4 regions of the Faecalibacterium sp. 3 genome follow, and region 1 is predicted to be linked to each of the others. Evidence: predicted binding sites of a transcription regulator. Region 1 holds the regulator's gene; each other region holds the start of a gene.
The links. Region 1 encodes Rex, which represses fermentation and respiration genes when NADH is low (regulators of the CRP and FNR family bind a similar motif). Its sites were predicted from a motif close to ATTGTTAANNNNTTAACAAT; they were not measured.
Positions count from the first base shown of each region.

Region 2: the regulator Rex is predicted to act here: its motif matches at 2,393-2,412, upstream of gap (type I glyceraldehyde-3-phosphate dehydrogenase).
Region 3: the regulator Rex is predicted to act here: its motif matches at 3,124-3,143, upstream of ACNSPV_RS08380 (phosphoglycerate kinase).
Region 4: the regulator Rex is predicted to act here: its motif matches at 2,877-2,896, upstream of ACNSPV_RS08985 (butyryl-CoA:acetate CoA-transferase).

Region 1 is NZ_JBLWFN010000001.1:875,536-883,033, forward strand. Features, by position in the region: gene ACNSPV_RS04050 (ABC transporter substrate-binding protein) at 1-725, opposite strand, end outside; gene ACNSPV_RS04055 (thymidine kinase) at 1,326-1,940, opposite strand; gene ACNSPV_RS04060 (redox-sensing transcriptional repressor Rex) at 2,241-2,882, opposite strand; gene ACNSPV_RS04065 (ClpP family protease) at 3,144-3,824, shown strand; gene ACNSPV_RS04070 (DNA translocase FtsK) at 4,161-7,064, shown strand; gene ACNSPV_RS04075 (YgiQ family radical SAM protein) at 7,256-7,498, shown strand, end outside.
Region 2 is NZ_JBLWFN010000001.1:1,685,975-1,693,472, reverse strand. Features, by position in the region: gene ACNSPV_RS08005 (hypothetical protein) at 1-213, opposite strand, end outside; gene gap (type I glyceraldehyde-3-phosphate dehydrogenase) at 1,274-2,305, opposite strand; gene ACNSPV_RS07995 (hypothetical protein) at 2,504-3,286, opposite strand; gene ACNSPV_RS07990 (citrate synthase) at 3,286-4,656, opposite strand; gene spoIID (stage II sporulation protein D) at 4,904-5,917, shown strand; gene ACNSPV_RS07980 (alpha-hydroxy-acid oxidizing protein) at 6,073-7,092, opposite strand; tRNA gene ACNSPV_RS07975 (tRNA-Ser) at 7,339-7,430, shown strand.
Region 3 is NZ_JBLWFN010000001.1:1,770,096-1,777,593, forward strand. Features, by position in the region: gene gpmI (2,3-bisphosphoglycerate-independent phosphoglycerate mutase) at 1-766, opposite strand, end outside; gene tpiA (triose-phosphate isomerase) at 923-1,693, opposite strand; gene ACNSPV_RS08380 (phosphoglycerate kinase) at 1,798-3,006, opposite strand; gene ACNSPV_RS08385 (glycosyltransferase family 2 protein) at 3,242-4,186, opposite strand; gene ACNSPV_RS08390 (glycosyltransferase family 39 protein) at 4,211-5,779, opposite strand; gene ACNSPV_RS08395 (hypothetical protein) at 6,024-6,698, opposite strand; gene ACNSPV_RS08400 (TetR/AcrR family transcriptional regulator) at 6,848-7,405, opposite strand.
Region 4 is NZ_JBLWFN010000001.1:1,885,212-1,892,709, forward strand. Features, by position in the region: gene ACNSPV_RS08980 (AI-2E family transporter) at 45-1,292, opposite strand; gene ACNSPV_RS08985 (butyryl-CoA:acetate CoA-transferase) at 1,343-2,689, opposite strand; gene coaD (pantetheine-phosphate adenylyltransferase) at 3,202-3,708, shown strand; gene ACNSPV_RS08995 (acetyl-CoA C-acetyltransferase) at 3,787-5,004, shown strand; gene ACNSPV_RS09000 (enoyl-CoA hydratase-related protein) at 5,125-5,910, shown strand; gene ACNSPV_RS09005 (3-hydroxyacyl-CoA dehydrogenase family protein) at 5,953-6,825, shown strand; gene ACNSPV_RS09010 (acyl-CoA dehydrogenase family protein) at 6,930-7,498, shown strand, end outside.

The DNA of each region.
Region 1 (7,498 bases):
GAGGTGACGGGGTCAGCCCAGTCCTTGCCGTACTTGGACTCGAGGTAGAAGACCATCAGGATCATACGGTCGTATGCGCCCAGGTGCATGGGGTAGTAATCGTCGCCCAGCTTCTCCTTGAATGCCTTGCCGGCAGCCATCAGATCATCCAGAGACTTGGGAACTTCGGTGATGCCAGCCTTGTTGAAGGTGGTCATGTTCCAGAAGAAGATACGGCCGGTCATGGAAACGGGCACGCACTGCTGGCTGTTTGCAACGTAGCAGGCGTCCATGGCAGCGTCATCCCACTGGGTCAGATCCAGGAACTTGGAAACAGTGTTCAGGTCCACGAACTTGCTGCCGTCGGCAGAGTAGTTGTACAGCCAGTTCCAGTTCACCTGGCACACATCCTGTGCGTTGCCTGCGATGAAGGCAGCTGCCATCTTCTCTTCCCAGCCGGACCATGCGGCGAAGGTGGGCTCGATGGTGATGTTGGTGTGCTCAGCCTGGAACTCCTTGATGGCGTTCTGGTAAGCCTCGTGACGGCTGTCGCCGCCCCACCAGCTGATGGTCATGGAAACAGGGCCGTCAGACAGTGCCAGGCTCTCGTCTGCAGAAGCAGCGGGAGCGGTGGAAGCAGCAGAGCTGGATGCAGCAGAGTTGCCGCCGCAGGCAGCCAGAAGGCCGGCAGCGCCCACAGCGCCGGTGACCTTCATGAAATCACGACGAGAAATTGCCTTGCTCATTTTCGTTCTCCTCCTAAATACAGAAAACATCATCTCGAACGGGGGTTCTGCACATACCCCGTTGTATACAATTATGATAACAAAACAACAGCCAAAAAGAAAGACGCAAATTGCAGATATCTAAACAAAAAACGTACAAATATTGCTCTTGTTTTCGCGCAAGAATTGACGCCTTCGCTGAAATGAATAAACTTGGCTCGAAAAACTGTGCAACATGTATACTTCGCTATTTTGCATAGAAAACTGGGATGCATCATAGGAGGAACGTCGAATTTTGCAATAATTTTGTAAACATTCCGTTTCAGAACGTAGAATCGTTGCATACATTGTGGACGAACAACAGCTTAAAAAGCCCGGATGAGAGCCTTTAAACTGATATATCAATAGCGCAAAAAATGTTCACTCTGATATATCAATTGTTTGCGGCGGTCCCCCGGCACCGGTCTGCGGGCATGGAAATCGGTGCTTCTTCGTCCTTTTGGGGGGTGAAAAAGCGCCGACAGCGACATATTTTGCGCTGTTGCGTGGACTGCGCCCGTAGGCCGGAGATAAAAAGAAAGGCTGCCGTGTCGTTGGACACAGCAGCCTTGTATACAAGTTTTAATCAGCCTGCGAAGCAGCTTTTTCGGCGTAGAACGCGCGCTTTGCCTTGAAATAGCACTGGGGGCACATGCTCACGTACTGCACATCGTTTTCCAGATCGATGGCCACCTGCTCGCCCTCAAAGACGAATCTGCCGTTCACCTTGCGGCAGTTGCAGATGGCCTTGCGGCCGCAGGTGCAGATGGTTTTCATTTCCTCGATGGTGTGGGCCAGCTCCAGCAGCCGGGTGGAGCCGGGGAAGCCCTTGAGGGAGAAATCTGCCCGCAGGCCGTAACAGATCACCGGGATGTTCAGGTCCACCGTGACCATGAACAGCTGCTCGGCCTGCTCCGGGGTGAAGAACTGGCTCTCGTCGCACAGCACGCAGGCAAGGGCAGCGGTGCTGTTGGCCTGACGCACCGCCTCGAACACATCCGTTTCCGGCGGGATCAGCAGATCGGCCTTGCGGCGGACGCCCAGACGGCTGACCAGCTCACCGCCGCCCTTGGTATCCACCTGCGGCTTGAGGATCAGCACCCGCATCCCCTGCTCCTCGTAGTTGTGGGCCACCTGCATCAGGGCGGTGCTCTTGCCGCTGTTCATCGCGCCGTAACGGAAATACAGTTTTGCCATTTGAAAAACTCTCCTTACAGAAAGAACCCTCTCAGCCAAATCCTGACGGCTTTGCCAGATTCCCCCTTTTGTCACTGCGCGACATCTTCCCCCGGAGCGGGGGAAGTCTTTCCTCGAAGGGGGAGCTTTTCTGCATCTTCCGGGCAGGCTGTCCTTCGCCGGAGAAGCAGAAACTTTCCCGTCCCCACTCATAAAGCTCCCCTTTTGGGGGAGCTGTCGAGCGTATGCGAGACTGAGAGGGTTCGGCGGCATCTCAGGCTTTGACTGAGAGGGTTCTCTTATTACTTATAATAGGTACGTTCAGTCCTGATTGCGCAGGCGGTAGCCCAGACTCATCAGGCTGTCGCCCAGATGGACGTTCTCCACCACCACATCGGGGTACGACACCGAAAGGTCATAGTGGGAGAAATTCCAGAAGCCCTCGATACCCAGATCCACCAGACGGCCGCTGACCTGCTCCGCACCGTCCCGGGGCACACAGAGCACTGCGACCTTGGGGTGATGCTCGGCACAGAAAGACTCCAGCTCGTCGATATGGCGGATCTGGATGCCGCTGATCTCCTTGCCTACCTCGCTCTGTGCCACATCAAAGGCGGCGATCAGGCGGTAGCCGTTGGTATCGGTGGTGATAAAGCGGCTCACTGCCTTGCCCAGACGGCCGCAGCCGATCAGGATGGTGGGCAGGCGGTCGCCGTTGCCGAACAGCAGGCCTTCCAGAATGGAGAGCAGGTTTTCCACCGAGTAGCCGATGCCCTGCCGGCCATTCACATCGCCGATGCAGTTGAAGTCCTGTCGTACCTGCGAAGCAGTGGTGCCCATCTGAGCAGCCAGCTCGCGGGAGGAAATGCTGTTGATGCCGTCTTCCTGCAGAGAGCGCAGATAGCGGTAATATTTGGGAAGACGCTTGATAACGGGAAGCGAAGCCTTTGCAGGGGTGCTCATAGAATACTTTCTCCTTTCGCTCTATCGCAGTACTTGCCGCAGCTGCCTGCTTTACAGATGCGGCGCAGAGAAACCCCGATCCGTTTACGGGTTCATATTGCAGATATTACAGTCAATTATTTAAAGTATACAGCACTGATGGAGAATGTCAAATCATTCTCAAAAAAATTTTATGAAATGTTACCGTTTTTTTGCTGCGGCGGGTCTGTATAGCCCGGCACAGGCCGGGGAATGCTGACAAAAAACGCAGGAGGAAAGCATATGAACGATGAAACGCAGCAGACCGACGCAGGTCGGCTGGAAAAAGAAGAGATCGAGGATCTGGGCACGGTCACGCTGGCCCGCGGCGGGCATGTCATCCACTGCCTGACCGTCATCGGACAGATCGAAGGCCATTCGGAAGCGCCGCAGGGCCAGAAGACCACGAAGTACGAGCATGTCATCCCTCAGCTGGTGGCCGCGCAGGAGGACCCCCGCATCGAGGGCCTGCTGGTGCTGCTGAACACGGTGGGCGGGGATGTGGAAGCGGGCCTTGCGCTGGCGGAGCTGATCGCCAGCGTGTCCAAACCCAGCGCGACGCTGGTGCTGGGCGGCGGACACTCCATCGGCATCCCGCTTGCCGTCAGCGCCCGGCGCAGCTTCATCGTGCCCACAGCCACCATGACCGTGCACCCGGTGCGGCATTCCGGCGTCATTCTGGGGGTGCCGCAGACCATGCGCAGCTTTGAGCAGATGCAGCAGCGCATCACCGGCTTTGTGGCGGCCCACAGCGGCATGACCGAAAAGCGCTACACTGACCTGATGCTCCACACCGGCGAGCTGGTGATGGACATGGGCACCGTGCTGGACGGACGCCGGGCCGTGAAGGAAAAGCTCATCGACGAGCTGGGCGGGCTTTCGGATGCACTGGCGTGGCTGTATAAAGAAATCGAAAAAGAGTAAGAAGACAGGACGGCAGATAGTTTCTCCAGCGAATGTCCCGGGGGTGGGACCCTGCTGCCGCAGGCAGTAGGGCGGGACTGGAGTCTTGCAACAGCGACGACCGCTGCCCGCGGCAGAAAACAGGGAGAAGCTGTTGGGGCAGCGGCCAGCAAGACGCAAGCGATAGCGAAGCGGATGCTGGGTGCCGCAACCCGTCGCTGTTCGCGGAGAAAGCTATCTGCTGGCCTGCCGGGCTGAAGAAATTTGTACAACAATAGGTTTGCCATTTTCTTCCCTGCGTGGTACAATAATAAAATCAAATAGTGTGTCTACTACAAATGTGGGGAACAGAGAAGAATGGCGACAAGAAAACGTAAAACGACAACACGGCGCACATCATCGCGCAAAAAGCGCGCCGAACAGCGGCTCCCGGCAGGGCTTGGCACCCTGTTCGCAGGCCTTTTGCTGGTGGTGCTGGCCTTTGTGGAGGGAGATTCGGCATGGAAGGCCCTGCACGATGTGCTGTTCGGACTTTTTGGCTGCGGCAGCTTTGTGCTGGGCGCAGCCGTGTGCTGCCTTGCCGTGCAGTATACCCGGGGCGAAGACCTTCTGCCCCCGATCTTCAAACTGATTTTGGGGCTGGTGTTTGCCTGCGGGACCGTGATCGTTTTTTCGGATATCCAGCCGCAGGGGCTGTCTGCGTTCCAGATGACTGCCGCCTGCTATGCCAACGGCGTGAATGCATGGCTGGGCGGCGGCGCGCTGGGCGCACTGCTGGGCGGCAATCTGCTGCTGCTCTGCGGCAGACCGGCGGCAAACCTGATCATGGCGGTGCTGGCGCTCTGCGTCAGTCTGTACATTTTTGACCTGACCCCGGCAGAGGTCTGGCAGTGGCTGTGCGCCGCATTCGGCGGGGTGCACGCAAAGGGCGCCGCCCTTGCCCGGCAGAGCGCGGAGCGCCGTGCGGAACGTGCGGCCGCCCGGGCGGCAGAGGCCGAGGAGGCCGAGGAGGAAGCCGAAGACGAATATGAAGAAGAGGAGCCGGAGGACGAACCGGCCGGCCCTGCATTCCATATCGGTGTGCCGGACTGGCTGAACGGCATCCGGCATTGGGGCCACAAGGTGACCGAAGAGATGGAAGCGGAGGAGCCGGAGGCAGCCCCGCAGCCGGAGCCGCCCGCAGACACTTCCGGTCAGCCGCTTGCCCAGCCGGAGCCTGCCGCCCCGGCCATCACGCCGGTGCAGGTACGGGTATCCCGGCCCCGGGCTTCCTTTGACGTAGACCTTGGCCCCGACCACACTGAGGTAAAGGAGGGCGGCAGCGAGCCCATCGAGCCGCTCATCGTGGGCCCGGGCGGTACCTTTGGGCAGAACCCGCTGCGCCCGGCCCCCAAACCTGCCCCGCAGCCCATCGTGGCAGATGCGGTGGAAACGGATGCGTCCGACTTCTTTGCAAAGGCCGCACAGCCGGTGCAGCCTGCGGCAGAAAGCTTTGATACACCGGTGATGCCCACCGTCCCGCCGGAAGCTCCGGCAGCGGCCATCACGCCGGAAATGCCTGCGGCGCCCATCCAGCCCGCCGTGCCGACAGCACCCGCCCGTGTCAGTGCAGAAAACGCGGCGGCCATGCGCAGCGCACCGGATGAGGACGGCTGGATCAGCATTACCGCTGAACCGGTGGAGGAAAAGGACATCAGCACGCTGGTGGCAGCGGCAATGGAAAAGCCCGCCGCCTCCGAGCAGGCCGCGGCAGCGGCCCCTGTGGACGAGACCGAACCGGTGGATACCTATCAGTACCAGTACCCGCCCATCGAGCTGTTTGAAAAATCGCAGGACGAGACCGACCCCGGTGCGCAGGAAGAGCTCAAGGCCAATGCCCAGAAGCTGGTGGACACGCTGGAAAGCTTTGGCGTGCGCACCCGTGTGCTGGACATCTCCCGGGGTCCCTCCGTCACCCGGTACGAGGTGCAGCCCATGGCGGGCGTCAAGATCAGCCGCATCACCTCGCTGGCGGACGATATCGCACTGAACCTTGCGGTGGCGGACGTGCGCATGGAAGCGCCCATTCCCGGCAAGCCCGCCGTCGGCATCGAGGTGCCCAACCACAAAAAGACCCCGGTGTATATCCGCAGCGTGTTCGAGAGCCAGAGCTTTTTGCGCATGACCTCACCGTTGGGCATCGCGCTGGGCAAGGACATTGCCGGTGTGGCGCAGGTGGCAGACCTGTGCAAGATGCCCCATCTGCTGATCGCGGGCAGCACCGGCAGCGGCAAATCGGTGTGCGTGAACAGCATCATCATGAGCCTGCTGTTCCGCTCCAGCCCGGAGGACGTGAAGCTGCTGCTGATCGACCCCAAGGTGGTGGAGCTGGCCGAGTACAACGGCATTCCCCATCTGCTGATGCCGGTGGTCACCGAGCCGAAAAAGGCCGCCGGTGCGCTGGGCAGCGCCGTGCAGGAGATGGAGCGCCGCTACCGCCTGTTTGCGGAGAACAATGTGCGTGACATCAAGTCCTTCAACAAGCTGGCCGCAGAACGGCCGGAGCTGGAAAAGATGCCCTACATCGCCATTATCATCGACGAGCTGGCCGACCTGATGATGGTGGTGGGCAAGGATGTGGAGGACTCCATCTGCCGCATCGCCCAGAAGGCCCGCGCGGCCGGCATGCACCTGATCGTGGCCACCCAGCGCCCCAGCGTGGACGTCATCACTGGCCTGATCAAGGCCAACATCCCCAGCCGCATCGCATTTGCGGTGTCCAGTCAGGTGGACAGCCGCACCATTCTGGACGGCTCCGGTGCCGAAAAACTGCTGGGCATGGGCGATATGCTGTTCATGCCGGTGGGTGCGCCCAAGCCCACCCGTATTCAGGGCACCTTTGTGCGGGATGAGGAGATCAGCCGTGTGCTGGACTTCATCAAGCAGAGCGGCACCGTGCAGTACGATGAAGCCATGATCGAGGCCATGGAAAAGCATGCCATTCAGGACGGCAAAAAGGGCAGCAGCGGCGCGGATGCGGACGAAGAGCCGGACAGCGACCCCATGTTCAAGCAGGCCGTGGAGGTGGTCATCGATGCCGGTCAGGCCTCCACCAGCCTTTTGCAGCGCCGCTGCAAGCTGGGCTACGCCCGCGCGGCCCGCATCATGGACGAAATGGAGCAGAAAGGCGTCATTGGCCCCTACGAGGGTGCCAAGCCCCGTGCAGTGCTCATCAGCCGCCAGCAGTGGCTGGAGATGCAGATGAACCAGCCGGAGGAATGAAAAACAAAAGAGCGCTCGCCCTCTCAGGCCGCTTCGCGTCCAGCTCTCCCAAAGGGAGAGCCTCTGGCGAAACCGGAAACTTTGCATGGACTGCCAAGGCCTCTCCCTTTGGGAGAGGTGGCAATGCGCAAGCATTGACGGAGAGGGCGAGGATGCTGCCCGTGTTCAACCAAGAATGAGGATATTAGCAAATGGACAACTCTTCCCCTAAGATCTACACCGAATTTCTTCCCATCAGCCGGGCCGATATGGAGGCCCGCGGGTGGGAGCAGCTGGACTTTGTGGTGGTGGGCGGCGACGCCTATGTGGACCACCCCAGCTTTGGCACCGCCATCATCAGCCGTCTGCTGGAAGCCGAGGGCTATAAGATCGGCGTGCTGGCCCAGCCCCGCTACACCGACTGTGAGGACTTCAAGCGGTTCGGCAAGCCCAAG
Region 2 (7,498 bases), 810 kb from region 1:
CGGAACTGACTTTTGACGGATTCCCTCGTACTCCGTTTTACCAGCATCGTCATATTCTGCACCACTCACATGATGGCCTGCTCTGTTGTAGCAGGTCACTTCACAACCATTCTGTGCCATTCGGGTGCAGAGCTCTTTGACAACGATTTCTACTCCGCCTTCTCTCGATAATCGCTTCTGTCCGAACATCGCAATCGCAAGTTTCTTACTCATAAATCTTTCCCACAATCCCACTCAATTTCTTCATCTATATTTCAGCCAACACAAAGAGCGGATAGGCTCGCTTGCCTGTCCGCTGGCTGTCACCCCACCCTCATGGTCGAGATTTCTTTCTGGATGGCATTGCTGCCACCCAAAAAGATCATTCGTTCATTCTTCGGGTAAGAAAATATGAACTTCAGGTTACGGAGCCTTTCATTCTCTGCCGTACCCTTGTCCCTATTATGACAGCCGCGTATTGTTTCACAGGTTCCATACGGGTTCTGTATTCTCCGCAATTGGATCCGTTTCACCCGCTTTGTCCTCTGGATTTCCAAATTTGATTTTATGTTGTTTTTGTACCACAATAACCCCGGACGATCTTTCGCCCAGGGTATCTCATCCACGTGATTTAATTCTGCGCAGTTTCTCTGCTCGAAAGTACAGATGTTTTTCTGTTCTCCCACTCACCAAAAGCATACTTATTTCCCCCAACCGCAACTCAGGAGATTTCGTTCTTTGAGTAACCTTTCGATACCAACTTTCCACCAATTTCAGCCTGTTGTTATCAGTATTATTTTAGCATGTTTTCTTCTTGCATACAATACTTCGTTGCACTATCGTTGCCCATTTTACGGATAAGATTTCAGTCTATTTTACGCATTTTCTTGCTAAACCCCCAATTCGTCAAGAAATTTCCTTTTTCATCTATTGCCTGTTCCAATTTTTCAATAGAACCTCTTTCCCTTTGACTGAAAAATAACGTTATCACTCATTTTTTCATTCTTTATGTATTTGCCTTTTCACCGTCATTACTACGCGAATTTATCCATCCAGCCTGAAAAAATGCATATTTTCTCGCATAAACAAATCAACCATTGTCCAGACAAAAACGCAGCAATCCAGAATTCCGCAAGCAAAAAAACACCCTTCCTCTCACGGAAACCCGCAAAAGGAAGGGTGTTGAACTCAATATCCTGTTGTCGTACCAATCACAGCATGTTCGTACCAACAAAGCTGGTACTAGCTGTCATTCAGCACGACACCTCAAGCACTTTTGAGCGTAGAGCTGTGATTAGCAGTTCTCAGCGAAGTACTTAATGGTACGGACCATCTGAGAGGTGTAGGAGTTCTCGTTGTCGTACCAAGACACGACCTGAACCTGATAGGTATCGTCGTCGATCTTAGCGACCATAGTCTGGGTAGCATCGAACAGAGAGCCATAACGCATGCCGATGACATCAGAAGAAACGATCTGATCCTCGTTGTAGCCGAAGGACTCAGAGGTAGCAGCCTTCATAGCAGCATTGATGGACTCCTTGGTGACGTCCTTGCCCTTGACGACAGCAACCAGAATGGTGGTAGAGCCGGTAGGAACAGGCACACGCTGAGCAGAGCCGATCAGCTTGCCGTTCAGCTCGGGGATGACCAGGCCGATAGCCTTAGCAGCACCGGTGGTGTTGGGAACGATGTTCTGTGCGCCAGCACGAGCACGGCGCAGATCGCCCTTGCGCTGAGGACCATCCAGGATCATCTGGTCGCCGGTGTAAGCATGAACAGTGGTCATGATACCGGAGACGATGGGGTAGGTCTTGTTCAGGGTGTTAGCCATGGGAGCCAGGCAGTTGGTGGTGCAGGAAGCAGCAGAAATGACCTGATCCTCAGCGGTCAGGGTCTTCTCGTTGACGGAGAAGACAATAGTCTTCAGATCGTTGCCTGCGGGAGCAGAAATAACGACCTTCTTTGCGCCAGCCTGGATGTGAGCCATGCTCTTCTCCTTGCTGGTGTAGAAGCCGGTGCACTCCAGAACGACGTCAACGTTCAGTTCGCCCCAGGGAGCATCCTTTGCATCCTTAACAGCGTAGATCTTGATCTCCTTGCCGTCAACAATGATGGAGTCCTCGGTAGCCTCGACAGTGTGCTTGCCTTCGCCGATCTTGCCGCAGAAAGAACCCTGAGCAGTATCGTACTTCAGCAGGTGAGCCAGCATCTTGGGGCTGGTCAGGTCGTTGATTGCGACGACCTCGTAACCCTCAGCATCAAACATCTGACGGAAAGCCAGACGACCAATACGACCGAAACCATTGATAGCAACTCTAACAGCCATGTTAATAGTACCTCCTAATTATTTTACCCATAATCGGATAAATCACGGTATCTTTATTTTAGACCAAAACGCAGAAAGTTTCAAGTGTCTGCCAAAAAATTAACAAGACATTTCCATCATTTTTTGCTTTTGTACGATTTTGCTTCCTTTCACTCGCCGGTTTTAGGCAATTGCGCCAACAGCATGCCAGCACTTTTGTCAGCTCTGTCTGTTCAGGCAGGCTGCAGCGCACACTCCTCCAATGCTGCCCACACAGCAAAGGCCCAGCCCTGCAAAAAAGTCAGGCATCACAGCAAGGCCCATGCCATTGCCTGCCAGCAGCGCAAAGCACTGGGGCAGCTGCCAGCACAGACCCAGCGCAAAGGCGGCAAGCCCGGCTGCGCACAGTGTTTTGCCATTGTCCGGCTGCGGGATATGCAGTGCCCGAGCCAGCGCCGCCAGAAACACCAGCACTGCCAGCATCTGCCACACTGCAGCTGTCGGCTGCACCCGGTGCCAGCTGGAGCTGTTCTCCATAAAGCGCATCAGTACGTTCCAATAGAACAGCAGGCTTCCTGCAACGGCAAGGTACAGCCCGCCAAAGGGCTTCTTCCACGCATCAGGGCTCAGCCAGCAGCGGCCCATCGTGCTGAGCCACACAGAGCACACGCATTCCAGAATACACCGCACAAAGCCGCCCAGACCGGAAGCTGCACCCAGCGCGATCTGTGCACCCGCTGCGGCCAGAAAACATACTGCACCGGCAAACGCCAGCACACCGGCCAGTGGCCTGCGGCTGCGCACTGCCTCCGAGCGGGAAGGCTGTGTACGGCCCACGAGCACTGCAGCCAGCACCACAATGCCCAGCGCCAGATAGCGCCACCACACCGAGCCCACCAGACACAGGCCGGTAACGGCGTCGGTGCCAAAGGCCAGATCTGCCGCGCGCAGCACGCCCAGCAGAGCACTCAGGATAAAAACGAACAAAACAGAAGGATTCATCAGCGTTCCTCGATCGGCTTATATTTCTGGCGCACGCCCAGATACTTGTAAGCGGGGCGAATGATGCGGTTGGCGAATACCACCTCTTCCACGCGGTGTGCACACCAGCCGGGCACACGGGCAATGGCAAACAGCGGGGTGTAGATATCCTCGGAAATGCCCAGCATGTTGTAGATCAGGCCGCTGAACAGGTCCACGTTGGCGCACACCGGCTTGGTGCTGCCCTTTTCCTCGGCAAAGATGCCGGGGGCCAGCCGCTCGATGCTGCACAGCATGTTGTACTCTTCCTCAAAGCCCTTCTCGTAAGCCAGATGGCGGGCACGCTGCTTCAGGACCACCTCACGGGGGTCGCTGATGGTATACACCGCGTGGCCCATGCCGTAGATCAGGCCGGAGCCATCGCCCGCCTGCTTGCGCAGGATGCGGCGCAGATACTCGCGAACTTCATCGTCGTCCTCGGGGTTTTCCACATGCTTGAGGATATCCTTCAGCTGACGGTTCACCATCAGGTTGGCACCGCCGTGCTTGGGGCCCTTCAGTGCGCCGATGGCCGCCGCGATCGCAGAGTAGGTATCCGTGCCGGAGGAGGACAGCACACGGGTGGTAAAGGTGGAACAGTTGCCGCCGCCGTGGTCGGCGTGCACCAGCAGGCACATATCCAGCAGCTTTGCTTCCTCGTGGGTGAACTTCTGATCCGGACGGTAGGTGCTCAGGATGTGCTCCGCCGTGCTCTGGCCGGGCTTGGGCAGATGGAAGAACATGCTCTGCTTATCGTAGTAGCGGCGCTTCATCTGGTATGCGTTCACCATCATGGTGGGCATGCTGGCGATCAAATTGATGCTCTGGTTCAGGATATTCTCCAGGCTCAGATCCTCGGCGTGCTCATCATAAGAGTAAAGGCCCAGCACGCAGCGCTGCAGCTTATTCATGATATTGGGCGAGGGGGCGTTCATGGTGTCCATGAAGCCTTCCGGCAGGGCGCGGTGCTCTGCCAGGATCTCACAGAATTCGTCCAGCTGCTCCTGGTTGGGCAGGCTGCCGAACAGCAGCAGCCAGATCACCTCTTCAAACACAAAGCGGTCGTTGCGGTAGGCCTCGTCCACGATCTCGTTGATGTTGACACCGCGGTAGATCAGCTTGCCGGGAGTGGGGATCACATGGCCTTCCTGATCCTTCTTATAGCCCACAACGTCGCAGACATTGGTCAGGCCAGCCAGAACGCCGGTGCCGTCCGGGTTGCGCAGGCCGCGCTTGACGCCCAGCCGCTCACTCGTCTCCGGGTCGATGTAGTTATTGGCCACATATTCCTCACACAACGTCCGCATCGTGTTCTGGTCCAGTGCAGCCACTTCTGAATGTGCAAAATTCATAAGGGGGATTCTCCTTTCATCCTATTTCTTATACTTTCCCGCCCATCCTCTGTGATGGGTATAATTCTATGATATCGCTTTTGAAGAGTAAATTCAAGCATCAAGTGCATCATCTGGCACATAAACTGCCCGCTCATCACCTTTTTTGGCTTGCACTGCAAAAGACGTTCTCCCTGTTTCGCATCTTTTTTCAGGGTGTATCCGGTATTCTGATTTAAAAAACACCGCTGTCGGAGGGGCTTGGACTATGAAAAAGTTATTTCTGCTGATTTTTGCAGTCCTGCTGGTTCTGGGCAGTGCTCTGCCTCTGGCCGCCTACCGGGTCACGCGGGCTGTGCTGGGCCATACAACACCTCTGCCCGCAGCATCTTCTGTGCCTGAGCTACCCACATCGCAGCCAAAAGACCCTTCTTCCGCAGACGCCGAGACCTTTCCGGTGGAGGATCAGTCCGCCGGAAAGGTAGTGCAGCTCTCCCGCCGGGAATACGTTCTGGGGGCTGTCGCCGCCGAAATGCCGGTCAGCTGGCCGGACGAAGCACTCAAGGCACAGGCTGTTGCCGCCCACACCTACGCGCTCTACTGCCGGGATCATGCCGCCCTGCAAAGCGGTGCATGGCTCACCGTTGATCCTGCCCGGCGTCAGGGCTGTCTGACCGAACCGGTGCTGCGCAGTTACTGGGGCACCGCCTACGAGCAGAACTATGCCCGGCTCTCGGCCCTTGTGGACGAGGTCCTGAACGATCTTCTTTTTTACGATAACGCCCCCGCCTGCACCAGCTACTTTGCCATTTCCAACGGCCGGACGGAGGCCAGCGAAAATGTGTGGGGCACCGCCCTGCCCTATCTGATCCCGGTGGACAGCGGCACCGACCTTTCCGCCGATAATTATCAGTATACTGCTGTATTTTCTGCCGTGCAGGTGCAGCAGGCTTTTTCCGGCCTTGGCATCACGGCCGATCTCGCCGCACCGGAAAGCTGGTTCGGCCCGGTCGAACAGACCTCCTCCGGTTACACAAAATCGCTCACCGTCTGCGGACAGACCGTTTCCGGCACAGCCCTGCGTCAGGCACTGGGTCTGCGCAGCACCTGCTTTACCGTGCAGTACCAGAGCGGAAACTTCAGCTTTACCACCCGGGGTTACGGCCACGGCGTGGGCCTGAGCCAGTGGGGTGCAAAGGCCATGGCAGAACAGGGCGCGGACTATGCGGATATTTTAGCTCATTACTACCCCGGAACACAGCTGCACAGGATGGGGTCGTAACGGGAAGCTCAATTTCATAAAGCAGATGCCGCTTTCCGTTCCGACCCTTCCCGTGAAAAAGTAAATCGGCAAAGCCCGCAGGCTTTGCCGATTTACAAGTACAAAAATTTTTCCGCTGATATGCTCAGAGCAAAGAGCATTTTAAATGGTTCTACTCAAACCCGCACCATATCCGGTGTGATCTCCGCCAGAGAATGTGCACCGCACATCTGCATGGTGTCAGCCAGCTCACCGGCCAGCTTGTCGATGTAGCACTTCACGCCCTCTTCGCCGCCGCCATACACAGCCGTGACGAACGGCCGGCAGATCAGCACGCCGTCTGCGCCCAGCGCCAGTGCCTTGAACACATCCACACCGGTGCGGATGCCGCCGTCCACCAGCACCTTCACGCCGGTGCCCTTGAGGGCTGCTGCGATCTCGGGCAGCACCTCGGCCGTGGCAGGGCACTGGTCCAGCACACGGCCGCCGTGGTTGGATACCACGATGGCAGCAGCACCGGCTTCCTTTGCCTTTTGTGCGCCTTTGACCGTCATAACGCCCTTGACGATAAAGGGCCGCTCGGCCAGCTTGACGATCTCGGCAAGCTCTTCCACGCTCTTGCTGCCTGCCGGAGGAGTCATGTTCTTCAGGAAGGGCAGACCGGCGGCGTCCACATCCATGGCCACGGCAAAGCAGCCGCTGGCCTTGGCCTGCGCCATCTTTTCCTTGATGGTGTCGATGTTCCAGGGCTTGATGGTGGGCACACCGCAGCCGCCTGCCGCGCCGATGGCCTTGGTGGCCATTTCCATCACGGTGGGGTTGGTGCCGTCACCGGTAAAGGCCGCGATGCCATTTTCTGCACAGGCGCGCACCAGAACATCGTTATAGGTCATATCGGTGTAGGCTTCGGAGTAGTGCAGGTTCACCGCACCCACCGGGCCTGCAAAGAAGGGGTACTTGAAGCCTTTGCCAAACAGCTCCACGTGGGTGTCCGGCGTGCCGCCCTCACACAGGGTGTCCATGTTCACACGGATCTCGGCCCATTTATTATAATTGCGGATGGCGGTATCGCCCACGCCCTTGGCACCGGGGCCCGGGATCTGGTTTTTGCAGGCCACGCCGTTGCACACCGGGCAGGCCTTGCAGTATTTGCCAATGCACTCACGGGCATTGGCCAGCACTTCAGGATAAGTCATAAGAAAGCATCCTCCTTTTTTATTCCACTCTGCGGCCGCAAAGATTTCCCGCCGCAGTACTCTCCTGCTTCATCATAGTCCGGTTCAACCGCTTCGTCAAGGGCTTTTGCCGCATCCCTGAATTTTTTGCCGTTTTTTGCCTGCACAGAGATGTCGTTTTGAAAAAAACATTTTTTTCAAAAAATCCTTGACAAAAGCGGTTCTTTCAGGTATTATAGTGTGGCGCTGCGGCGCACAACCGAATATGGAAAGATGGCTGAGTTGGTCTAAGGCGCACGACTGGAAATCGTGTAACGTGTCAAAAGCGTTCTGGGGTTCGAATCCCCATCTTTCCGCCAGAAATCCGGAACCTTTGGGTCCCGGATTTTTTGTTTTATCTTCTCATTTTTCATTTTAAAAAAAGTGC
Region 3 (7,498 bases), 890 kb from region 1:
AGTTCATGAAGATCACAGTGTCGCCGTCCTGCACGCGGCCGCCCTCACAGGTGACGCAGGGCAGAACGAACTCATCGGTCTTATCTGCTGCATAGGAAGCCTCGATGGCCTCGGCGGCATTGGCGGCATGATTGCCCTCGCCGTAGACAAAGGCAGCATATGCCTTCTCTTCACGATCCCAGTTGTTATCGCGGTCCATGGCGTAGTAACGGCCGGAGACGCTGGCGATCTTGCCGATGCCCAGCTCGTCCAGCTTGGCCTGCAGGTCGGCCAGGAAGCCCTTGCCGGAGTGCGGGTCGGTATCACGGCCATCGGTGATGCAGTGCAGGTAGACATCCTTTGCACCCAAATGCTTTGCCATTTCCAGCACGCCGAACCAGTGGTCTGCGTGGCTGTGCACACCGCCGGTGCCCACCAGACCCATCAGATGGATGGCCTTGCCGGCATCAATGGCGGCCTTCATGTTCTTGACCAGAACCGGGTTCTGGAGCATTTCGCCGTCCTTGATGGACTTGGTAATGAGGGTGAGCTGCTGATACACGATGCGGCCTGCGCCCATGTTGGTGTGGCCAACTTCAGAGTTGCCCATCTGACCATCGGGCAGGCCGACGGCCATGCCGGAAGCGTTGATGGTGGTCATGGGATATTTTGCCATCAGAGCATCAAGATGGGGCTTCTTGGCGGCGACCACGGCGTTGCCGAAGGTCTCATCCGGCACCCAGCCGAAGCCATCCATGATGCACAGAAGAACAGGTTTCTTTGCCATAAAAATGAATCTCCTTTGATTTGAGAACACTATTTTCAATAAAAACAAGGGGCAGCGCCTGCAATGTGCCCGATAGAGCGCATTCTCCGCAGCTACCCCTCATCCGGCACTTCGTGCCGCCTTTCCGCAGTGGAAAAGGCTTATTTTGCGGTTTTATCAGCCCTTGGTGGCTGCGTTGACGATCACTGCAAAGTCGGGAGCCTTCAGGGATGCGCCGCCGATCAGGCCGCCGTCCACATCCTTTTTGCTCAGCAGCTCTTCGCAGTTCTTGGCGTTCATGCTGCCGCCGTACTGAACAGTAGTAGCCTCGGCAACTGCCTCGCCGTACACCTCACCGATGACCTTGCGGATCTGGCCGCAGACTTCCTCAGCCTGATCGGCGGTAGCGGTCTTGCCGGTGCCGATGGCCCAGATGGGCTCGTAGGCGATAACGACATTTGCCATCTGTTCAGCGGTCACGTCGCGCAGAGCGATCTTGGTCTGCATCCGGACCAGCTCCTCGGTGACGCTCTCCTCACGCTGCTGCAGGCTCTCGCCCACGCAGATGATGACCTTCAGGCCGGCGTTCAGAGCAGCCAGAGCGCGCTTGTTCACGGTCTGGTCGGTCTCTGCAAAGTACTGGCGGCGCTCAGAATGGCCCACGATGACGTACTCCACGCCCAGATCCACCAGCATGTCAGCGCTGATCTCGCCGGTGAAAGCGCCGGACTTCTCGAAGTGAACATTCTCAGCACCCACATGGATGTTGGTGCCCTTGGTCTTCTCCACAGCGGTGACCAGATCGGTATACGGGGTGCAGATGACCACCTCGCAGCCTGCGTCCTGAACAGCGGGAACCAGTTCGTCCACCAGAACAGCAGCCTCAGAGGCGGTCTTGTTCATCTTCCAGTTGCCTGCAATGATAGCCTTGCGCTTTGCCTTATCCATGATACTCTATCTCCTTTATTTACCTTCTATATGTGCAGTCTGTGCACAAACAAAAAGGTGCGGCGGCGCTGAAGCCGCCGCACCCATTTACGATGCCGGAAAAATTATGCGTTCTGAATGACAGCGATGCCGGGCAGCTCCTTGCCCTCCAGATACTCCAGAGAAGCGCCGCCGCCGGTGGAGATGTGGGTCATCTTGTCGCCCAGACCCATCTGCTGCACAGCTGCTGCGCTGTCGCCGCCGCCGATCACGGTGGTAGCGTCGCTCTCAGCCATAGCCTTAGCAACTGCCAGAGTGCCAGCTGCCAGAGTGGGGTTCTCGAACACGCCCATGGGGCCGTTCCACACAACGGTCTTGGATGCCTTGACAGCATCGGCAAACAGCTTCATGCTCTCGGGGCCGATGTCGCAGCCTTCCATGTCAGCCGGGATCGCGGTGACGGGAACAACAGTGGTCTCAACAGGAGCGTCGATGGGATCGGGGAAGTCCTTGATGCAGACAGCATCAACGGGCAGCAGCAGCTTCACGCCCTTCTCCTGAGCCTTGGCCATCATTTCCTTGCAGTAATCCAGCTTGGAATCGTCGCACAGGCTCTTGCCGACCTCGTAGCCCTGAGCCTTGACGAAGGTGTAAGCCATGCCGCCGCCGATGATCAGGGTATCGACCTTCTCCAGCAGGTTGGAGATAACATTCAGCTTGTCTGCGACCTTTGCACCGCCCAGAATAGCGGTGAAGGGACGAACGGGATCGTTCACAGCGTTGCCCAGATACTTGATCTCCTTCTCCATCAGGTAACCAACAGCGGTATCCTTGATGAAGTCGGTGACGCCTGCGGTGGAGCAGTGTGCACGGTGGCAGCTGCCGAATGCATCGTCAACATATGCATCAGCCAGAGAAGCCAGCTCTTCGCTGAACTCGGGCATGTTCTTGGTCTCTTCCTTGCGGAAACGGGTGTTCTGCAGCAGAACGACGTCGCCGTTGTTCATGGCAGCAACAGCAGCCTTTGCGTTCTCGCCGACAACATTGTCGTCATCTGCAAACACAACGGTCTTGCCCAGCTTTGCGCTCAGAGCCACAGCAACGGGTGCCAGGCTGAACTTGGCCTCGGGGCCGTTCTTGGGCTTGCCCAGATGGCTGCACAGGATGACCTTTGCGCCATCATTGACCAGCTTCTGGATGGTGGGCAGAGCTGCGTTGATGCGGTTCTCGTTGGTGATGACACCGTCCTTCATCGGGACGTTGAAATCACAGCGGACAAGCACCTTCTTGCCGCAGTAGTTCTGATCGTCGATCGTCTTCTTACCTAAACCCATGGTAATAAACTCCTCTCAAGTTTTAATGTCTGAACTAGAGTTTCGCTCGCATTCGGGGGTCATGCCCCGTTACGATACTATTATAAACAAAAACCGTGCACATTGCAAGGTCGCAAGATAGATAATAGTTTAACAAACATTTGCCGCTGATGCACGGAAATGTGTGTATTTTGACCGAAAGGGACGAATAAGCTGAATCAATGCTGTGATTAGGGCCGACAGTTAATCCCAAAGCTTACCTCCCGTCTGCTTCTGTCTCCGCAGTGATGTAAATGGGGCGGTGCTTCACTTCCAGATAGGCCTTGGCCAGATATTCACCCACGATACCCGTACACAGCAGCTGCACACCGCTGCACAGCAGAACGATGCATACCATACTGGGCCAGCCGGAAGTAGGGTCGCCGAAAATCAGTGCACGCACTATCACGAAGATGATGCCGATGAATGCCAGAGCGCAGAAAAGTACACCAAGGCCTGCCGCCATGACCAGTGGCGCGGTAGAAAAGCCCACGATGCCTTCGATGGAATATTTGAACAGGCTCCAGAAATTCCATTTTGTCTGGCCTGCCACACGCTCCACATTTTTATAATCGAACCATTTTGTGCGGAATCCTACCCAGCTGAAAATGCCTTTGCTGAAGCGGTTATACTCACTCATGCTCAGCACGGCATCCACCATTTTTCGGCTCATCAATCGAAAATCCCGGGCACCATCTACAATTTCAGTATCCGACATTTTGTTGATGATTTGATAAAATTTATGAGCAAACCAGCTGCGTATCGGTGGTTCGCCCTCCCGGGTCGTGCGGCGGGTAGCTGCACAGTCATATTCGCCGGTCAGCAGCGTATCCAGCATGTCCGGCAGAAGTGACGGTGGATCCTGCAGGTCGGCATCCAGCGTTGCCACATAGTCGCCTTTCGCTGCCTGCAGACCTGCATAGATGCCGGCTTCCTTGCCAAAATTGCGGCTGAAGGAAATGTATCGTACCCGATCATCCTGCCGGTGCAGTTTCCGCGCTGTATGCAGAGTGCCGTCCTTTGAACCATCATCCACAAAGATGATCTCAAAGTCTGCATTATGAGATCCTTTTATGTTTTTTGCCACGCGGCACGCTTCCTGATAAAAAAGGGGCATGGCCTCTTCTTCATTATAACAGGGTACGATCAGACTGATTAACATATCGCCCGTTTTCTCCTTTTCCATTCATTCGTCTTTTTGGATCAGGTAAATAACTGCCAGACCTTTTTCTGAAATTTTTTCTACTGTTTTGTAATTTCCCTGTTTGGCAAATTCATACACTTCATCCTCGGTCATCTGCGCTTCGGGGTAGGTTGCAACGGCAAGGATCATTTCCTTGTTTCCCGTTTTCTCCGTCAGGTAGCTCTCCGAAATATCATTGGAAATATCATCTGTTACACAGATACTGTCAAAGTACAAAAGCTGCGGGAGAAGTGAGGTAATAGACGGATTGCTTTTATCACTGACCAGTACACATGGATCACTTGCATATGCTTCCAGCATCGTATCCAGCTTTTTATCGCCAAGATAAAGATTCTCAGGTTCCATGATAACAGCTGTCAGAAATGCTGCTGCCAAAAAGCCTATCGCAATTTCTTTTCTCCGCCGCAGCGCCCCTGTTACGTCAAAAAAACCGCAGCTGAAAAAGATTGCTTCCAATGGCTGCAAATGCGTAAAATAGCGTATCACCTGATACGGTGCGATAATCGAAATAACCAGCACTGCTACGATGGCCGGAACGGTGATCAGTTTGAGTTCGGTGGTGAAACCTGTTTTGCTTTTCGGGCTTTTTCTCGCGATTTTTCTGTAAATCGCCACGATGACCATTACAGCAAGGATCACCGCACCCGTCCAGAAATTAAGCGTATGCCACGTTAGCATCGTTCCCATTCTTATGGGATACAGTGTCAGATCCAATACATGAGTGGCCGTCGTCTCCAGAGAAACATTTCCCTGTGAATGCAATTGCGCATACCACGACGGAAAAGACAGCAGCATTCCGACAACACCCGCAAGCGCCGGGATCGAAAACAGAAAGATCTCTTTCCACTTTCGCTCGTGCAGCCGATAAAGATCATAAGCTGCACACAGCAGGAACGCATAGACCACATAAAAATACTGTGTCATCATACCCAGATATATGACAACACCAATTGCCAGATTTTTTCCGATGCTTGGTCGGTGAAGGGACTTTGCAACCAGCAACGCCAGCAAAACGGTAAGCAACGTCAGCAGCATATACATCCGGATCAGCATAAAATGAGTAACAGCCTGCCGGTTGAAGACATACAGCGCGCATGCAAACAAAGCTTTTTTCGAATCATGCAGCAGTTCTAGTGCCAGAGCATACATTGCAGCCAACGTACATCCAAGAAAGACGAAATTTAAGCCAATGCCCGTCCACTTTGTAAAGCTTCCGGGGAACAGCGAGCAAACTGTGTGCAGAAAAAAGTAATATAATGGCGGATGCACATCCTGCGTCTGGTTGTAATAGACCGTGGCATAATCAAAACGCTCATTTTCTGCCACCATAACATATTGCATCAGCTCGTCCCGGTCAAAAACAGTTCCATTTTCCCAATCGTCATGCAGATCTGTTAGAAAAGGGCCCTCTGTACTGTTCGACAGCCCATAGGAGTACACCTCGTCCAGAAACCATCCTTCCTTACGCAGGGACCACATGAGCATCAAACACACGGTCAGGCCTATAAACAACACGAACGGCCACCATTCCAGTTTTCTTTTTTTCATCATCGCCAGTCCTCACACCAATCACGGGTTACTTATCTATGATCAAAATATGCATCTTTTTGAGTATAGCATACTTTTCGTCCGACTTCCAGTGCAAGTCTGCGTCTGGAATGCATATTCCCCGCATTGAAGATCAAGCTCCTTTTGCTATTCGCACACAGCTTTCTAAAACAAAAAGCAGCCGCATAGCAAATACTACACGACTGCTCATATGTCTGTCCGGTCAAAGGATGACAGCACCGCAGGCTTATTTCTCTGCGCCGCCCTCGGCCTTCATGGCGTTGTAGCCGATCAGAACGGTCCACACATAAGCGCAGGTCTTGGGAATCATCAGCATACCGATCAGCGGGTTCACTTCAGCCCACAATACGACGGGGATATAGAAGCCGAAGCTCAGCACGATGGTGAGCCACATCCAGCGGAAAGCCCGGTCGCTGTGCTCCTTTGCACTGTGGTAGAACAGCACGATGACCAGCAGGCCAAGCAGAGCAAAGGGAATGTTCCGCAGGATGCCCCAGGTGAGGGGAGTCTTGTTGGTGAGCCACTGGTTCTGAGGCATCATGCACAGCAGCACACGCGCAGCGGACAGGACATACACGGCAATGGTCAGACCCTTCCGGCCCTCCACATGGTAGCGTTTGCGCCAGACATAATACAGCAGCACGTAAAAGACGGTCATGGTGATGGAAGTGATCCACTTGCCCAGACCCAGAGGAACTGCGTAGTTTTCCAGACCGGTGGTACACAGTGCCAGTGCACGGGGGACAAGGTGGAAGGAATCACCTGCACCCAGCACCACAGCCATAAGGCCGAACAGCTTGAACTGCGAGCCACTCTTGCTGCTGCGGATCATACGGATGCCCACCGTGAGCACGGTGACCAGATAGAAGATGTCGAAAACGGTTTCAATGATTGCACGCATAGGGTTTGCTCCTTTTTCAAATTGGTTTGGAGAAAATATGATATAGTATATGGATATGGGAACAGGATGCTTTCATCCTGCAGCACCAATCAAGTTGAACACTGTTCATTTTAGACTTAAAAAATTCCCACAAATCTGTGGGACATTTTTCAGTAGACAGCCCGCCGTACGATCTCCAGCACGGTAGAAGGGTCAAAGTCCTGCCGTACCAGAGCGGACAGCATCAGCGAGAACAGCATCTCTGCAAATTTTTCAACGGTAAACTCCGCTGTGAAGGCGTCAGCCCGGATCCTGGTATCATTCCGCAGCACCGTGCACAGGGCATCCAGAATGTGCTGCCAAGCCCGCTGCATCTGCTGTTTTCCATCGGCGGTGTTCTGCTGGACAAAGCCCAGCGCATGATGGGTGAAAAAACCCGGATACCGCTGGCAGCCGTACTCCAGCTGCTTGTACATCCACCGGACGCAGGACAGAGTGTCCTGAAAGACAGCCTCATCCTCCGGATGATGGAAGATATCGCTCCAGATGCTTTCCACCGTGGCACTCAACAGGTCGGTCTTGGATTCAAAATAATTGTAGATGCAGCCCACCGAGACTCCGCAGGCAGCAGCCACCGAACGGATGTTGACACCGGCCCATCCGTTTTGCTGGATGAGTTTTCTGCTGATCTGCAGGATATTCTCTTTTGATGTTGCCATTGGATTCATCCGATCACCTCAACATGAACATTGTTCACGATGCATAGTATACGCACCGGATAGGGAATTGTCAAGAGATATTTTGAGCTTTCGGATCTCTCC
Region 4 (7,498 bases), 1.0 Mb from region 1:
TCGAAAGAACGCAGGGCCTTTGTGATACAGGGCAGGGGAGATGCTTATTGCTTTTCGGCAGACGGTTCCGGGGCAGGCGAAGCATCGTCCTCCGGGTCACCGAAATTGTCGTGGTAGGTCTGAAGCATGTCGAGCTCTGCATTGCGCTTCAAGCCGTGGATGACCAGCTTTTTGATGATGTCATAGATGACAGCAAACAGCGGTACACCCACAATCATGCCCACAAAGCCCCACAGACCGCCGAACAGCAGGATGGCGAACAGGACCCAGAAGCTGGAAAGACCGGTGGTGTTGCCCAGGATCTTGGGGCCGATCACATTGCCGTCCAGCTGCTGCAGGACCAGCACGAACAGCACGAACCACAGTGCCTTGATGGGGTTCTGGATGAGAATGAGCAGGGTGGCCGGAACCGCACCGATGAACGGGCCAAAGAAGGGGATGACATTGGTCACACCGATGATGACCGACACCAGCAGTGCACTGGGAAATTTGAAGATCAGACAGCCGATATAGCACAGCACGCCGATGATGGCGGAATCCATGATCTTGCCGTTGATGAAGCCGCCGAACATCTTATCGGCATACTTCGCTTCTTCCTTGATGAGCTCTGCCCAGCGGGGCTTGAAGATGCTGTAGAGCACCAGCTTGCCCTGCTGCACAAAGCGCTTGCGGCTGGCCAGCATGTACACGGCCACGATGATGCCGATGACCAGATTCTTGGCTACCGTTACAATGTTCAGCACACCAATGGCGGCACCGCTGACGATGTTCTGCATGGAGGGCAGGAGCCGGGTCTTGATCAGATCATCGAAATTGGTGCTGATGGTGGCATAAGCAGAGTTGAGCATGTTCATGATCTGCTGGTTGTTTTCAATGAACTCCACATGATTCGCCCACTGCACGAACTTTGCAAGGTTGCGCTGTGCAGTGTAGTACAGGGTGGTCACGCTGGTGATGAGCTGCGGAATGATCATCATACACAAAGCGTAGATGAGGAGCAGACCGAACAGGATGGTCAGTGTAATAGACAGCACATTGACCAGACCATGCATCTTTTCCGGAATGAAGCGGCGCAGAAAGCTCTCGATGGTGTTGCATACGGGCTTGAGCAGGTAGGCGATGACGGCACCGTAGATGAACGGCATCAGAATGCCGGTCAGGGTCGAGATCGCGTTGCCAAAACCGTCAAAGCGGTAGATCAGGAAGAAAAAGATGATGCTCAGGGAGATTGCTCCGAACCCGGCCAGCATCCCGTAAAGATAGGGCTTGATGTGCGGCTTTTTGTCCATCATGTGATAAACTCCATTCCTGCCGCAGGCAGCAGGAATACCCACGACACATGTTAGATTTTGTTGCTCCTGCGCCAGATATGCATCTTTTCGGCTTCCTTGATAAGGTCTTCGCGGAAGTCGGGATGTGCAACGTTGATCAGGGCCTCAGCTTTTTCCCAGGTGGTCAGGCCCTTCAGGTTCACGCAGCCGTACTCGGTGCACAGGTAGTGGATGTTGGCACGAGTATCGGTGACGATGCTGCCGTTTTCCAGAGTGGGACGGATGCGGCTCTCAAGCTGGCCGGTCTTCTTATTAAAGAAGGTAGAGGACAGGCAGATAAAGCTCTTGCCGCCCTTGGAAAGGTATGCGCCCAGAACGAAATCCAGCTGACCGCCGGCACCGGAGATGTGCTTGAGGCCTGCAGTCTCGGCGTTCACCTGACCGAACAGGTCGATGTCCACAGCGTTGTTGATGGAAATAAAGTTATCCAGTGCGGAGATGCTGCGGATATCGTTGGTGTAGTCCACGGGTGCAGACATGCACTCCGGGTTATCGTTCAGGTAATCGTACATTTTCTGGGTGCCGGCACCGAAGGCGTAGACCTGACGGCCCTTGTCCAGCTGCTTGCATGCACCGGTGATCTTGCCGGCCTTGGCGATATCCACAAAGGCGTCCACATACATTTCGGTGTGCACGCCCAGATCCTTCAGGTCGCTCTGTGCAATCAGGCTGCCGATGGCATTGGGCATACCGCCGATGCCCAGCTGCAGGCAGGCACCGTTGGGGATCTGCGGAACGATCAGGTTGGCGACCTTCAGATCCACTTCGGTAGCAGCACCGGGAGCGGCCATCTGGCCAATGGGAGGATTCTCGCCTTCCACGATGCCGGTGACCTGAGAAATGTGGATGCAGTTCTCCATGCCGCCAAGGCAGCGGGGCATGTTCTTGTTGACTTCAACAATGATCTTCTTGGCTTTTTCGCACACAGCGCCCAGATGAGATGCACTGGGGCCGAAGTTGAAATAGCCGTGCTCGTCCATGGGGGTCACCTGGAACACGGCCACATCCAGCGGGTCCGGGCTCTCACGGTAGTAGCGGGGCAGCTCGGAATAACGGATGGGGGAGTAAAAGGAGAACCCCTGTGCAATGGCCTTGCGCTCAATGCCGCCCATGTGCCAGCTGTTCCAGGTCATGTGTGCGGCGGGGTCGTCGATCTGGAAGATCGCGGGCACCCACATCAGGATGCCGCCGCGGAAGTTGACGCCCTCCAGCTCCGGCAGACGCTTTGCAAGCTCGGCATCCACCGCCACGGGGGTGTTCACTGCCCAGCCGTAGTCCACCCAGTCACCGCTTTTGACCAGTGCGGCAGCCTGAGCGGCGGTCATTTTTTTCTGAGCATACAGTTCCGTAAAATCCATTATAAACCATCCTCTCCTATAATAACATAAAGGAATTGTAAATTTATCATTTACACTTCCTGCACGGACAGATCTTTGCAGGTTATTTACCGGTTTTTGGTAGTTTGCACACAACTCTGACATAGCCGTGTGGTATCCTGACAGACAACAGGGAAAGCTGCCGGACAGGTCGGCAGACCTGCACAACTTAGTTATAACATTAACAATGTGCAGAATCAATAGTTTATCGTGAAAATTTTGGCTGACTGTCAATATTTACAAAATTTAGAGCAATTTCGGAGGATTGTTTGGTGCGGTGAAACCAAAAATCTTTGCAAAAGGACTTGATAAAATTTTGACGATGTGATTTACTTATAGCGTAGCAAGTTGCCGCGATGTGGCACAGCGTTGATTGTTTAAATTTTAACGATAAAACGTACAGCTTGCACAAAATCTTGCACCCAAGACTGGAAAGTGCTATCATGGCAGAACCAAAACGCGCTTTTCACAGCGCTCAAGGAGGACACCAGACGATGGCAACAGCAGTTTATCCCGGTTCGTTCGACCCGGTCACAAAAGGACACCTTGATATCATCAAGCGCGCAGCAAAGATCAACGATCATTTGATTGTGGCAGTGCTCAACAACAGCGCAAAGAATCCGCTCTTCACCGTAGAAGAGCGCGTAGAGCTGCTCAAGGAGTGCTGCAAAGGCATCCAGAATGTTTCGGTGGAGAGCTTCGACGGCCTGACCGTAGAGTTCGCCAAGAAGCGGCACGCATCGGTGATGGTACGGGGACTGCGGGCTGTGACGGACTTTGAAAACGAGATCCAGCTTGCGCAGACCAATCACGCACTGATGCCCGGCATTGAGACCATGTTCCTTGCCACCAGCATCAAGTGGAGCTACCTTTCTTCTACGATCGTGAAGGAGGCAGCGTATTACGGCAGCGACATCGGCAAGTTCGTTACCCCCAATGTGGAAAAGGCGGTCAACGAAAAGTATGCGCTGATCCGGCAGGGAAAAGACCCTGAAAAATAATTTGCAGAAATGCCCAAGGGCGTTTTGATAAAAAGGCAATCGAAAAGCAACACATACACAATTCAGGAGGCTATTCACATGAAAAAGATCGTTATCGCATCTGCATGCCGTACCGCTATTGGCAAGTTCGGCGGCACTCTGGCAAACGTTCCCGCAGTTGAGCTGGGCTCCATTGTCATCAAGGAAGCCCTGAACCGTGCAAACGTCGCACCTGAGCAGGTCGATCATGTTTACATGGGCTGTGTCATTCAGGCTGGTCTGGGCCAGAACGTTGCACGTCAGGCTGCTCTGAAGGCTGGTCTGCCCATCGAGACCCCGGCTGTCACCGTCAACGTGGTGTGTGGCTCCGGTCTGAACTGCGTCAATATGGCTGCTCAGATGATCGAGGCAGGCGATGCTGATATCGTGGTCGCAGGCGGCATGGAGAACATGGACATGGCTCCCTTCGCACTGCAGAAGGCTCGTTACGGCTACCGCATGGGCGCTCCTATGGGCAAGAGCGAGATCGTGGATACCATGGTCAACGATGCTCTGTGGGATGCCTGCGGCTTCAACAAGCACATGGGTATGACCGCTGAGAACGTCTGCACCAACGAGACCTATCAGAAGAAGTACGGCTACAGCCCCATCACCCGTGAGATGCTGGACGAGTTCTCATACAACAGCCAGCTGAAGGCTGACAAGGCCATCAAGGACGGCGCTTTCAAGGACGAGATCGTTCCCGTTGTGATCAAGGGCAAGAAGGGCGACACCGTGTTCGATACCGATGAAGGCCCCCGTCTGAGCGCTCCTGAAGTGCTGGCAAAGCTGAAGCCCGCTTTCACCAAGGACGGCATTGTGACCGCCGGCAACTCTTCCGCCATCAATGACGGCGCTGCTGCTCTGGTCATCATGAGCGAGGAGAAGGCAAAGGAGCTGGGCGTGAAGCCTCTGGCTACTTGGGTGGCTGGTGCTCTGGCAGGCGTTGAGCCCGAAGTCATGGGTCTGGGCCCCATCGCTGCTACCAAGAAGGTCATGGCTAAGACCGGCATGAGCGTTGCTGACATGGATCTGATCGAGGCCAACGAGGCATTTGCTGCTCAGTCTGTGGCTGTCAGCCAGGCTCTGAACTTTGATATGAGCAAGGTGAACGTCAACGGCGGCGCAATTGCTCTGGGCCACCCGGTCGGCGCTTCCGGCGCTCGTATCCTGGTCACCCTGCTGTATGCTATGAAGCATCGCGGCGCACACAAGGGCCTGGCTACCCTGTGCATCGGCGGCGGCATGGGCTGCGCTACCATCGTTGAGATGGACTAAGCTCCATTACTGGAGAGCCTGACTGAATGACAGACCCGGGCAGGGGAGGAACCGGAGAGCCTGCTCTGGCCCGGGGGCTGTTTATGATAACTGATAAGATTTGAATAGGAGGTTTTCACAATGGCATTTGTAAAAACCGAGGTGCAGGGCGCAGTTGAGATCATCACCATCGACCGTCCCAAGGCACTGAATGCCCTGAACCCCGAAGTTCTGGCAGACCTGAAGGCTGCATTTGAGGCTGTGGATCAGGAGACTGTCCGCTGCATCGTTCTGACCGGCGAAGGCGACAAGAGCTTCGTGGCAGGCGCTGATATCGGTTCCATGAGCACCATGACCAAGGCAGAGGGCGAGGCCTTCGGCAAGCTGGGCAATGATGTGTTCCTGATGATCGAGAGCTTCCCCATCCCCGTCATTGCAGCCGTGAACGGCTTTGCACTGGGCGGCGGCAACGAGCTGGCAATGAGCTGCGATATCCGCATCTGCTCTGACAACGCTGTGTTTGGTCAGCCTGAAGTTGGTCTGGGCATCACCCCGGGCTTCGGCGGCACCCAGCGTCTGGCACGTCTGGTCGGCATGGGCATGGCAAAGCAGCTGGTCTACTCTGCTCTGAACATCAAGGCAGACGAGGCTCTGCGCATTGGTCTGGTGAACGCTGTGTATCCGCAGGCTGAGCTGATGGAGAACGTGCTGAAGCTGGCCGGCAAGATCGCAAAGAACGCACCCATCGCTGTACGCAACTGCAAGAAGGCAATCAACGGCGGCATCAGCCTGCCCATCGAGAAGGCTGTTGAGGTCGAGGAAAAGCTGTTCGGCGACTGCTTCGAGACCCACGATCAGGTGGAGGGCATGAGCTGCTTCCTGTCCCGTGAGAAGCCGAAGCCCAAGGCAGTATTCACCAACAACTAATCCATTACTACATAATTTTTGATATTAAAGGAGAGGTTTCCTATGAAGATCGGTGTTATCGGCGCTGGCACCATGGGCCAGGGCATCGCAAAGGCATTTGCACAGGTTGAGGGCAACACCGTTGCTCTGTGCGACATCAAGCAGGAGTGGGCCGAGAATGGTCTGGCAAAGATCAAGAAGGGCTACGAGAAGCTGGTTGCCAAGGGAAAGATGACGCAGGAAAAGGCAGACGCTATCGTTGCTGCCATCACCCCGGGCCTGAAGGAAGACCTGTGCGCTGACTGCGATCTGGTCGTTGAGGCTGCTTTTGAGGATATGAAGGTCAAGCAGACCACCTTCGGTGAGCTGGATAAGATCTGCAAGCCTGAGTGCATCTTCGCTTCCAACACTTCTTCTCTGTCCATCACCGAGATCGGCAAGGGCGTTAGCCGTCCGCTGGTTGGCATGCACTTCTTCAACCCCGCAGACCGCATGAAGCTGATCGAGGTCATCGCAGGCTGCAACACTCCCGCTGAGACCGTTGAGAAGATCAAGGAGATCTCTGTTGCCATCGGCAAGCAGCCGGTTCAGGTCAACGAGGCTGCAGGCTTCGTCGTCAACCGCATCCTGATCCCCATGATCAACGAAGCAGCCTTCATCAAGATGGAAGGCGTTTCCGATATCGCCGGCATTGACACTGCCATGAAGCTGGGTGCCAACCACCCCATGGGACCCCTGGAGCTGGGCGACTTCATCGGCCTGGATATCTGCCTGGCTATCATGGACGTGCTGTACAAGGAGACCGGCGACAGCAAGTACCGTGCATGCCCGCTGATCCGTAAGATGGTCCGCGGCGGCAACCTGGGCTGCAAGAGCGGCAAGGGCTTCTACGTTTACAACGCAGACCGCACCAAGACCCCTGTTGACCAGCTGTAAATTCTGATAAACGTTTCTCCCGACTATGGAAACACGGCCGGGAGGAATTTGTTTGCACCGGGCAATTCCGGTAAATGAAAAAGACCCGTTAGGAGGATATAGCGATGGATTTTACTCTGTCCAAGCAGCAGCAGATGGTACAGAAAATGTACCGTGAGTTTGCTGAGAACGAAGTCAAGCCCCTGGCAAAGAAGGTTGATGCGGAAGAGTACTTCCCCAAAGAAACCGTCGAAAAGATGGGCAAGCTCGGCATGATGGGCATTTATTTCCCGACTGAGGTCGGCGGTGCAGGCGGCGATGTGCTGTCCTACGTCATGGCAGTGGAAGAGCTGAGCAAGGTCTGCGGCACCACCGGTGTCATCGTCTCTGCTCACACCAGCCTGTGTGCTGCTCCTATTTATGAAAATGGTACTCCCGAGCAGAAGGCAAAGTATCTGCCCAAGCTGTGCAGCGGTGAGTGGCTGGGTGCTTTCGGCCTGACTGAGCCGGGTGCCGGCACCGACGCACAGGGCCAGCAGACCTTTGCAAAGCAGGACCCCGAGACCGGTGATTGGATCCTGAACGGTTCCAAGATCTTCATCACCAACGCCGGCTACGCAAACGTCTTTATCGTTATTGCTGTCACCGATATCGTGCCCGACAAGAAGGGCCGTCCCACCAAGCAGTGCTCCGC